Caldimonas thermodepolymerans: one gene and its partner. The protein of the gene in region 1 interacts with the protein of each later gene in a pairwise test. Links are inferred from orthologs where the notes say so. Each region holds a gene or a part of one and is shown in the gene's direction. Other genes may lie near its edges.

What was found. Proteins that work in one complex are often made in the same cells at the same time.
Region 2: the proteins of lpdA (region 1) and odhB interact in binary tests that used the Escherichia coli proteins (3 or more experiments, as listed by UniProt). The link is inferred for Caldimonas thermodepolymerans from one-to-one orthologs.

What each region holds. Positions count from the first base shown.
Region 1 is NZ_CP064338.1:1,572,531-1,580,085, forward strand. What follows is about bases 1,800-4,744. They hold lpdA (dihydrolipoyl dehydrogenase), read left to right. Parts: upstream 1,800-2,355; coding sequence 2,356-4,134; downstream 4,135-4,744. Other genes in these bases: aceF (dihydrolipoyllysine-residue acetyltransferase), read left to right, coding at 1,800-2,345; IS481_RS07410 (sodium-translocating pyrophosphatase), read right to left, coding at 4,195-4,744. Outside these bases: aceE (pyruvate dehydrogenase (acetyl-transferring), homodimeric type), read left to right, coding at 1-665; more of aceF, read left to right, coding at 684-1,799; more of IS481_RS07410, read right to left, coding at 4,745-6,318; ppa (inorganic diphosphatase), read left to right, coding at 6,542-7,078; IS481_RS07420 (class I SAM-dependent methyltransferase), read left to right, coding at 7,170-7,555. UniProt on the Escherichia coli protein: Lipoamide dehydrogenase is a component of the glycine cleavage system as well as of the alpha-ketoacid dehydrogenase complexes.
Region 2 is NZ_CP064338.1:2,139,030-2,142,313, reverse strand. The notes cover bases 1-2,932. They hold odhB (2-oxoglutarate dehydrogenase complex dihydrolipoyllysine-residue succinyltransferase), read left to right. Parts: upstream 1-805; coding sequence 806-2,059; downstream 2,060-2,932. Other genes in these bases: lpdA (dihydrolipoyl dehydrogenase), read left to right, coding at 2,077-2,932; IS481_RS10015 (2-oxoglutarate dehydrogenase E1 component), read left to right, coding at 1-696. In the rest of the region: more of lpdA, read left to right, coding at 2,933-3,284. UniProt on the Escherichia coli protein: E2 component of the 2-oxoglutarate dehydrogenase (OGDH) complex which catalyzes the second step in the conversion of 2-oxoglutarate to succinyl-CoA and CO(2).

The sequences.
Region 1 (7,555 bases):
TGATCATGCACGACGGCCTCAAGCGCATGGTCGAGCGCCAGGAGAACGTTTTCTACTACATCACCCTGCTCAACGAGAACTACGCGCACCCGGGCCTGAAGCCGGGCACCGAGGAGCAGATCATCAAGGGGATGTACCTGCTGGAAGAAGGCGCGAAGAAGACGCTGCGCGTCAACCTGCTGGGCTCCGGCTCGATCCTGCGCGAATCGATCTTCGCCAAGGAACTGCTCGAGAAGGACTGGGGCGTGGCCGCCAACGTGTGGAGCTGCCCGAGCTTCAACCAGCTGGCACGCGACGGCCAGGACTGCGAGCGCTGGAACCTGCTGCACCCGAGCGAGACGCCGCGCGTGCCGTTCGTGGCCCAGCAGCTCGAGAAGCACAAGGGCCCGGTGGTCGCCTCGACCGACTACATGAAGAACTACGCCGAGCAGATCCGTCCGTTCCTGCCCAAGGGCCGCACCTACAAGGTGCTGGGCACCGACGGCTTCGGTCGCAGCGACTTCCGCTACAAGCTGCGCGAGCACTTCGAGGTCAACCGCCACTACATCGTGGTTGCCGCGCTGAAGGCGCTGGCCGAGGAGGGCTCGGTGCCGATGAGCAAGGTGGCCGAGGCCATCCAGAAGTACGGCATCAACACCGAGAAGATCAACCCGCTGTACGCATAACAACGACGGGGACACGCAATGGCATTGGTGGAAGTGAAGGTCCCCGACATCGGGGATTTCAAGGACGTCGAGATCATCGAGGTGCTGGTGCAGCCCGGCGACACGATCAAGGCCGAGCAGTCGTTGGTCACCGTCGAGAGCGACAAGGCGTCGATGGAAATCCCCTCGTCGCATGCCGGGGTGGTCAAGGAGCTGAAGGTCAAGCTCGGTGACAAGGTCAGCGAGGGCAGCCTGCTGCTGCTGCTCGAGGCGGCCGATGCCGCTGCGGCGGCGCCGGCCCCGGCGGCTGCCGCGCCTGCGGCCGAGCCTGCACCCGCGCCGGCCCCGGCCGCTGCGGCCGCCCCGGCGCCGGCTGCCGCGGGCGGCACGGTCGAGGTGGTCGTGCCGGACATCGGCGACTTCAAGGACGTGGCGGTCATCGAGGTGCTGGTGCAGCCGGGTGACCGGGTGCAGGCGGAGCAGTCGCTGATCACCGTGGAAAGCGACAAGGCGTCGATGGAGATCCCGTCGTCGCACGCCGGCGTCGTCAAGGAGCTGAAGGTCAAGGTCGGCGACAAGGTCAGCCAGGGCAGCCTGATCGCCGTGGTCGAGGCCGAGGGGGCCGCAGCGCCGGCGCCGGCCGCCGCGGCACCGCAGCCTGCGCAGCCGCCGGCCGCGGCGGCCGGCCCCGCCGAGCTGGCCAGCCAGCCGGTGGCGCGTACCTCGCCGACGGCCGCACTGCCGGCGCACGAGCCGACCGCCCCGCGCGGCAAGCTGCCGCACGCCTCGCCGAGCATCCGCAAGCTGGCGCGCGAGCTGGGCGTGCCGCTGGAGGAAGTGCCGGGCACCGGCCCGAAGGGCCGCATCACCCAGGAGGACGTGCAGAACTTCGTCAAGAAGGTGATGGCCGGCGACGTGCAGACCCAGGCCCAGAAGGGCAAGGGCGCCGGCACCGCGGGCGGGGCGCTGCCCGGCCTGCTGCCTTGGCCGCAGGTGGACTTCGCCAAGTTCGGCCCGGTCGAGCGCAAGGACCTGTCGCGCATCAAGAAGATCAGCGGTGCCAACCTGCACCGCAACTGGGTGATGATCCCGCATGTCACCAACCACGAGGATGCGGACATCACCGAGCTGGAAGCCTTCCGCGTCTCGCTGAACAAGGAGTACGAGAAGGCGGGCGTGAAGGTCACGATGCTGGCCTTCCTGATCAAGGCCTGCGTCGCGGCGCTGAAGAAGTTCCCCGAGTTCAACGCCTCGCTGGACGGCGAGACGCTGGTGCTCAAGAAGTACTACCACATCGGCTTTGCCGCCGACACGCCCAACGGGCTGGTGGTGCCGGTGATCAAGGACGCCGACAAGAAGGGTGTCCTCGAGATCGCCAAGGAAACCGCCGAGCTCGCCGCCAAGGCGCGCGAAGGCAAGCTGAGCCCGGCCGAGATGTCCGGTGGCTGCTTCTCGATCTCGTCGCTGGGCGGCATCGGCGGCACCTACTTCACGCCGATCATCAACGCGCCCGAAGTCGCGATCCTGGGCGTGTGCCGCTCGGCGATGAAGCCGGTGTGGGACGGCAAGCAGTTCCAGCCGCGCCTGATCCTGCCGCTGTCGCTGAGCTGGGACCACCGGGTCATCGACGGCGCGGCGGCGGCCCGCTTCAACACCTACCTGGCCAACGTGCTGGCGGACTTCCGCCGCGTGTTGCTGTAAGGAGCCTGCCGTGGCAGTGATCGAGATCAAGGTCCCGGACATCGGCGACTTCAAGGACGTGGCGGTCATCGAGGTGCTGGTGCAGCCGGGTGACCGGGTGCAGGCGGAGCAGTCGCTGATCACCGTGGAAAGCGACAAGGCGTCGATGGAGATCCCGTCGTCGCATGCCGGCGTGGTCAAGGAGCTGAAGGTCAAGGTCGGCGACAAGGTCAGCGAGGGCTCGGTGATCCTGACGCTGGACGCCGAGGCCGAAGGCGCCGCGGCGCCTGCGCCGGCTCCGGCCGCAGCCCCTGCGGCGGCCCCTGCCGTGACGGCGGCCGCGCCTGCGCCGGTGGCGGCGAGCTACGGCGGCGGTGCCGACCTCGAATGCGACATGCTGGTGCTGGGCGGCGGCCCGGGCGGCTACTCGGCCGCCTTCCGTGCCGCGGACCTCGGCATGAAGGTGGTGCTGGTCGAGCGCTACGCGACGCTGGGCGGCGTGTGCCTGAACGTGGGCTGCATCCCGTCCAAGGCGCTGCTGCACGTCGCGTCCGTGATGGACGAGGTGAAGCACTTCGCCGACCTGGGCGTGAGCTTCGGCGAGCCCACGGTGGACCTGGCCAAGCTGCTCGCGCACAAGAACAAGGTGGTCGGCAAGCTGACCGGCGGCCTGGCCGCGATGGCCAAGATGCGCAAGGTCACCGTGGTGCGCGGCTACGGCAGCTTCCTCGACCCGCACCACGTGCAGGTGGAGGAAACCACCGGCACCGGCCAGGACAAGACCGGCAAGACGCAGACCATCCGCTTCAAGCAGGCCATCATCGCGGCCGGCTCGCAGGCGGTGCGGTTGCCGTTCCTGCCCGACGACGAGCGTGTCATCGACTCGACCGGCGCGCTGGAGCTGCGCCGCATCCCGAAGCGCATGCTGATCATCGGCGGCGGCATCATCGGCCTGGAGATGGGCACGGTGTACTCGACGCTGGGCGCGCGGCTGGACGTGGTCGAGATGCTCGACGGCCTGATGCAGGGCGCCGACCGCGACCTGGTCAAGGTGTGGCAGAAGATGAACGCCTCGCGCTTCGACCACATCATGCTCAGGACGAAGACCGTCGGCGCCGAGGCGACCGCCGACGGCATCCTGGTGCGCTTCGAGGGCGAGGGGGCGCCGAAGGAGCCGCAGCTGTACGACCTGGTGCTGCAGGCGGTCGGCCGTGCGCCCAACGGCCGGAAGATCGGCGCCGACAAGGCCGGCCTGAACGTCACCGAGCGCGGCTTCATCCCGGTCGACATCCAGATGCGCACCAACGTGCCGCACATCTTCGCGATCGGCGACATCGTCGGCCAGCCCATGCTGGCGCACAAGGCCGTGCACGAGGCCCACGTGGCGGCAGAAGCCGCGGCGGGCGAGAAGGTGGCCTTCGAGGCGCGCGTGATCCCGAGCGTGGCCTACACCGACCCGGAAGTGGCCTGGGTGGGCCTGACCGAGGACCAGGCCAAGGCCGAGGGCCGCAAGGTGAAGAAGGGCCTGTTTCCCTGGACGGCCTCGGGCCGCGCGATCGCCAACGGCCGCGACGAGGGCTTCACCAAGCTGCTGTTCGACGAGGAGACGCACCGCATCGTCGGCGGCGGCATCGTCGGCACGCATGCAGGCGACATGATCGGCGAGATCGCGCTGGCCATCGAGATGGGCGCCGACGAGGTCGACATCGGCAAGACCATCCACCCGCACCCGACGCTGGGCGAATCCATCGGCATGGCCGCCGAGGTCGCGCACGGCACCTGCACCGACGTGCCGCCGCAGCGCAAGTGAGCCTGCGTGCCTGAAAGAAAAAACGCCCGCGATTGCGGGCGTTTTCCGTGGGTGAGGGCGTCAGCGCGAGGGCGATGCCTGCACCACCACCGCAGCCGGCGGTGACGCCGGCGCCTCGGCCTTCGCGGCCATGGTGCCGGGCAGCAGCGGCACGATCAGCAGCGCGACGATGTTGATGATCTTGATCAGCGGGTTGACCGCGGGGCCGGCCGTGTCCTTGTAGGGGTCGCCCACGGTGTCGCCGGTCACGGCCGCCTTGTGCGCCTCGCTGCCCTTGCCGCCGTGGTTGCCTTCCTCGATGTACTTCTTGGCGTTGTCCCAGGCGCCGCCGCCGGTGCACATCGAGATCGCGACGAACAGGCCGGTGACGATGGTGCCCATCAGCAGGCCGCCGAGCGCCGCCGGGCCGAGCAGCAGGCCGACCAGGATCGGTACCACCACCGGCAGCAGCGACGGGATCACCATCTCCTTGATCGCCGCACTGGTCAGCATGTCCACCGCGGTGCCGTACTCGGGCTTGCCGGTGCCTTCCATGATGCCGGGGATGGTCTTGAACTGCCGGCGCACTTCCTCGACCACGCTGCCCGCCGCGCGCCCGACGGCTTCCATCGCCATCGCGCCGAACAGGTAGGGGATCAGGCCGCCGATGAACAGGCCGACGATCACCTCATGGTTGGAGAGGTCGAAGCTGATGCTCATGCCCTGCGCCTCGAGCGCGTGGGTGTAGTCGGCAAACAGCACCAGCGCCGCCAGGCCCGCCGAGCCGATCGCATAGCCCTTGGTCACCGCCTTGGTGGTGTTGCCCACCGCATCCAGCGGGTCGGTGATGTCGCGCACGCTGTCGGGCAGCTCGGCCATCTCGGCGATGCCGCCCGCGTTGTCGGTGATCGGGCCGTAGGCGTCCAGCGCGACGATGATGCCTGCGAGGCTCAGCATCGAGGTGGCCGCCACCGCGATGCCGTACAGGCCGGCGAGCCAGTACGAGACGATGATCGCCGCGCACACGAACAGCACCGGCCAGGCGGTCGACTTCATGCTCACGCCCAGGCCGGCGATGATGTTGGTGCCGTGGCCGGTGGTCGAGGCCTGCGCGATGTGCTTGACGGGGCCGTAGTCGGTGCCGGTGTAGTACTCGGTGATCCACACCATCAGCGCGGTCAGCACCAGGCCCACCACCGCCGAGCCGAACAGGCGCAGCTGCGAGCCGCCGCTGCCCAGCGCGTCGTCGGGGATGACCCAGGTGGTGATGAAGTAGAAGCCGATCAGCGCGAGCACGCCCGAGACCACCAGGCCGCGGTACAGCGCCGGCATCACGTTGCGCATCTGCGGACTGGCCTTGACGACCATGCAGCCGATGATGGAGGCGATGATCGAGAAGCCGCCCAGCGCCAGCGGATACAAAGCCGCCGCCTCGGGGGCGGCGGTGACCATCAGGGCGCCCAGCACCATCGTCGCGATGAGCGTGACCGCATAGGTCTCGAACAGGTCCGCTGCCATGCCGGCGCAGTCGCCGACGTTGTCGCCCACGTTGTCGGCGATCACCGCCGGGTTGCGCGGGTCGTCCTCCGGGATGCCCGCCTCGACCTTGCCGACCAGGTCGGCGCCGACGTCGGCCCCCTTGGTGAAGATGCCGCCGCCCAGGCGCGCGAAGATGGAGATCAGCGAGGAGCCGAAGGCCAGGCCCAGCAGCGGCTTGAGCTGCGCCGCCAGCCCGCCGTCGGCCGCGCCGCTGGCAGTCAGCGCCCAGTAGAACACGCTCACGCCCAGCAGCCCGAGGCCCACCACCAGCAGGCCGGTGATCGCGCCGCCCTTGAACGCGACGTTGAGCGCTTCATTGATGCCCTGGGTGGCCGCCTGGGCGGTGCGCACGTTGGCGCGCACCGAAGTGTTCATGCCGATGAACCCGCAGGCCCCGGAGAGCACGGCCCCGACGACGAAGGCGACCGCCGTGACGACGTCGATGAAGATCGCGATCAGCACCGCCAGCACCACGCCGACGATCGCGATGGTCTTGTACTGTCGTGCCAGGTAGGCTGCGGCACCCTGCTGGATGGCCGAGGCGATCTCCTGCATGCGGGGATTCCCGGCGTCCTGCCTGAGGATCCAACTGCGTGACACGAAGCCGTACACGACGGCGGCAAGGCCGCACGCAAGCGCAAAGTAAAGCGCCAAAGAACTGGACATGAGGCTGTCTCCTTCCTCGTGGTGATCCGGAAATGAATCGACGCGCCCGGATCTTGGTGCCCGGGTCGCCGTTGCATGCTACGGGATGGCTACTGGCGCCGCAATCGAGCCCGCCCGGGGAAGGCCGCCACGTTGCAGGGGCGCCGCAGGGGCCGGCGTCAGGGCGCCGTCAGCGCAACCGCTACACTTCGGGTTTTCCCTCGCCAAATCTTCCCGAAACATCATGAGCCTGCATCACGTCACGCCGGGCAAGAACGCCCCGGAAGAGTTCAATGTGGTCATCGAAATCCCGATGAACTCCGACCCGATCAAGTACGAGGTCGACAAGGAGACCGGGGCGCTGTTCGTCGACCGCTTCATGACCACGGCGATGTACTACCCGTGCAACTACGGCTACGTCCCGCAGACCCTGTCGCAGGACGGCGATCCGGTCGACGTGCTGGTGATCACGCCGTTCCCGCTGTTCTCCGGCGTGGTGGTGACCTGCCGCCCGATCGGCATGCTGCAGATGGAGGACGAGGCGGGCGGCGACGCCAAGCTGCTGGCCGTGCCGACCACCAAGATCCTGCCGATCTATGACCACTGGAAGAAGCCGGAGGACATCAACCCGATGCGCCTGAAGGCGATCCAGCACTTCTTCGAGCACTACAAGGACCTCGAGTCCGGCAAGTGGGTCAAGGTCACCGGCTGGCAGGGCCCGGAGGCCGCCAAGAAGGAAATCATGGACGGCATCGCGAACTTCGCCGCCAACAAGAAGTGAGCCCGCGTTTCGCGCTCGCATCGGACGACAGGCCGGCTTTGCCGGCCTGTTTCTTTTCGGGAGCGAGCATGCCGCTTGCTCCATGCCCGGCATGAAGACCTCTTCCGCCATCCCCGGGAGGAACGTGCCTGCATCCGCCGCCTCGACCTGGTGCTGGGCGCGCCGCGTGGCCGTCCAGTGGCTGCGGCGCCGGCTGGGCCTGGCGGTGCGCCTCGACACCGACGACCGGCGCCTGCTCGAGCAATGCATCCTGCCGTACTACGCGGCGCGGGCGGACGTGCGCCGCGTGCTGTTCGTCGGGGTGGGCTGGTACACCGAAGCCTACGAGGCCCTGTTCGCGGGCCGTCGCTACGTGACGCTGGACATGGACCCGCGCGTCGCCCGTCACGGCAGCCGCCAGCACCATGTGGTCGGCTCGGCCGTCGAGGCGGGGCAGCTGTTCGGGCCGGGGGCGTTCGACCTCGTGGTGTTCAACGG
Region 2 (3,284 bases), 570 kb from region 1 along the record:
GCCAACGGCCTGGTGCTGATGCTGCCGCACGGCTATGAAGGCCAGGGCCCCGAGCACTCGTCGGCGCGCCTGGAGCGCTTCATGCAGCTGGCTGCGGACAACAACATGCAGATCTGCCAGCCGACCACGGCCAGCCAGATCTTCCATGTGCTGCGGCGCCAGATGGTGCGCATGTTCCGCAAGCCGCTGGTGCTGATGACGCCCAAGTCGCTGCTGCGCAACAAGGACGCCACCTCGCCGCTGTCCGAGTTCACCAAGGGCGAGTTCCGCACCGTCATCGGCGAGACCCATGCCGAGATCGACGCTGCCAAGGTCAAGCGCGTGATCATCTGCTCGGGCAAGGTCTACTACGACCTCGTCAAGAAGCGCGAGGAGAAGAAGGCCGGCGACGTCGCGATCATCCGGGTCGAGCAGCTCTATCCGTTCCCGCACAAGGCGTTCGGTGCCGAGCTGAAGAAGTACCCCAACGCGACCGAGCTGGTGTGGTGCCAGGACGAACCGCAGAATCAGGGCGCCTGGTTCTTCGTGCAGCACTACATCCACGAGAACATGACCGAAGGCCAGCGCCTCGGCTACGCCGGCCGTCCGGCGTCGGCCTCTCCGGCCGTCGGTTACGCGCACCTGCACCAGGAGCAGCAGAAGGCGCTGCTGGAGCAGGCGTTCGCCAAGCTCAAAGGCTTCATCCTCACCAAGTAATTTGACGTCACCCGGCGGTCATCGCGGGCGCTGCGCGCCGCGATGACCGTGCGCATACCGCCGGCTGCGGCCGGCATCCTGCGCGGCGCAGATCATCGAAAGACAAGACATGGCAATCGTAGAAGTCAAGGTTCCGCAGCTTTCCGAATCGGTGGCCGAGGCCACGCTGCTGCAATGGAAGAAGAAGGCCGGTGAAGCCGTCTCGGCCGACGAGATCCTGATCGAGATCGAGACCGACAAGGTGGTGCTGGAAGTGCCGGCGCCTTCGGCCGGCGTGCTCACCGAGATCGTCGTCGACGACGGCGGCACGGTGACCTCCGACCAGGTCATCGCCAAGATCGACACCGAAGCCACCGCCGGTGCTGCGGCCCCGGCCCCGGCGCCGGCCCCCGCGGCTGCCGCGCCCGCCCCGGCGCCGGCCGCCGCTGCGGCTCCGGCCAGTGCCTCCAAGGCCGGCGTGGCCATGCCCGCGGCCGCCAAGCTGCTGGCCGACAACAACCTGTCCGCCTCGCAGGTGAGCGGCACCGGCAAGGACGGCCGCATCACCAAGGGCGACGTGCTGGGCGCCATCGCCGCCGGCACCAAGCCCGCCGCCGCGCCGGCGCCGGCCGCGGCCAAGCCGCTGCCGCCGGTGGCCGCGCCGCTGACGCAGAACCTGGGCGACCGCCCCGAGCAGCGCGTGCCGATGAGCCGCCTGCGCGCGCGCATCGCCGAGCGCCTGCTGCAGTCGCAGGCCACCAACGCCATCCTGACCACCTTCAACGAGGTCAACATGGCGCCGGTGATGGAGCTGCGCAAGAAGTACCAGGAGAAGTTCGAGAAGGAACACGGCGTGCGCCTGGGCTTCATGAGCTTCTTCGTCAAGGCCGCGGTCCACGCGCTGAAGAAGTTCCCGATCCTGAACGCCTCGGTCGACGGCACCGACATCATCTACCACGGCTACTTCGACATCGGCATCGCGGTCGGTTCGCCGCGTGGCCTGGTGGTGCCGATCCTGCGCAACGCCGACCAGATGACCTTCGCCGAGATCGAGAAGAAGATCGCCGAGTTCGGCCAGAAGGCCAAGGACGGCAAGCTGAGCCTGGACGAGCTGTCCGGCGGCACGTTCTCGATCTCCAACGGCGGCGTGTTCGGCTCGATGCTGTCCACCCCGATCATCAACCCGCCGCAGTCGGCCATCCTGGGCATCCACGCCACCAAGGACCGCCCGGTGGTCGAGAACGGCCAGATCGTGATCCGTCCGATCAACTACCTGGCCATGTCGTATGACCACCGCATCATCGACGGCCGCGAGGCCGTGCTGGGCCTGGTCGCGATGAAGGAGGCGCTGGAAGATCCGTCGCGCCTGCTGTTCGACATCTGAGCCGGGGACCCCACACGATGAGCAACAAGCAATTCGACGTCGTCGTCATCGGCGGCGGCCCGGGCGGCTACATCGCCGCCATCCGTGCGGCGCAGCTGGGCTTCAACACGGCCTGCATCGACGAGTGGAAGAACGCCAAGGGCGGTCCCGCCCCGGGCGGCACCTGCACCAACGTCGGCTGCATCCCGTCCAAGGCGCTGCTGCAGTCGTCCGAGCACTACGAGCAGGCCGGCCATCACTTTGCCGAGCACGGCATCTCGCTGTCCAACCTGTCGATGGACGTGGCGAAGATGCTGGCCCGCAAGGATGCGGTCGTGAAGCAGAACAACGAAGGCATCCTGTACCTGTTCAAGAAGAACAAGGTGACCTTCTTCCACGGCCGCGGCTCGTTCGTGAAGGCCGGCGGCATCGGCTACGAGCTCAAGGTGTCCGGCGCGAACGAGGAGGTCATCGAGGCCAGGCACGTGATCGTCGCCACCGGCTCCAACGCCCGCGCGCTGCCGGGCGTGCCGTTCGACGAGCAGAACGTCCTGTCCAACGACGGTGCGCTGCGCATCCCCGAGGTGCCGAAGAAGCTGGGCGTGATCGGCTCCGGCGTCATCGGCCTGGAGATGGGCTCGGTGTGGCGCCGCCTGGGCGCCGACGTGACCATCCTCGAGGCACTGCCGACCTTCCTGGGCGCTGCCGACGAGCAGGTCGCCAAGGAGGCGCTCAAGGTCTTCACCAAGCAGGGCCTGAAGATTCAGCTGGGCGTGAAGGTCAACGAGGTCAAGAACGGCGCCAAGGGCGTGACCGTCAGCTACACCGACGCCAAGGGCGAGGCCCAGACGCTGGAGGTCGACAAGCTGATCGTCTCGATCGGCCGCGTGCCCAACACCAACGGCCTGAACCCGGAAGCCGTGGGCCTGAAGCTCGACGAGCGCGGCGCCATCGTGGTCGACGACCAGTGCCGCACCAACCTGCCCAACGTCTGGGCGGTGGGTGACGTGGTGCGCGGCCCGATGCTGGCGCACAAGGCCGAGGAAGAGGGCGTGGCGGTGGCCGAGCGCATCGCCGGCCAGCACGGTCACGTGAACTTCGACACCATCCCGTGGGTGATCTACACCAGCCCCGAGATCGCCTGGGTCGGCAAGACCGAGCAGCAGCTCAAGGCCGAAGGCCGCGCCTACAAGGCCGGCAGCTTCCCGTTCATGGCCAACGGCCGCGCCCGTGCGCTCGGCGACAC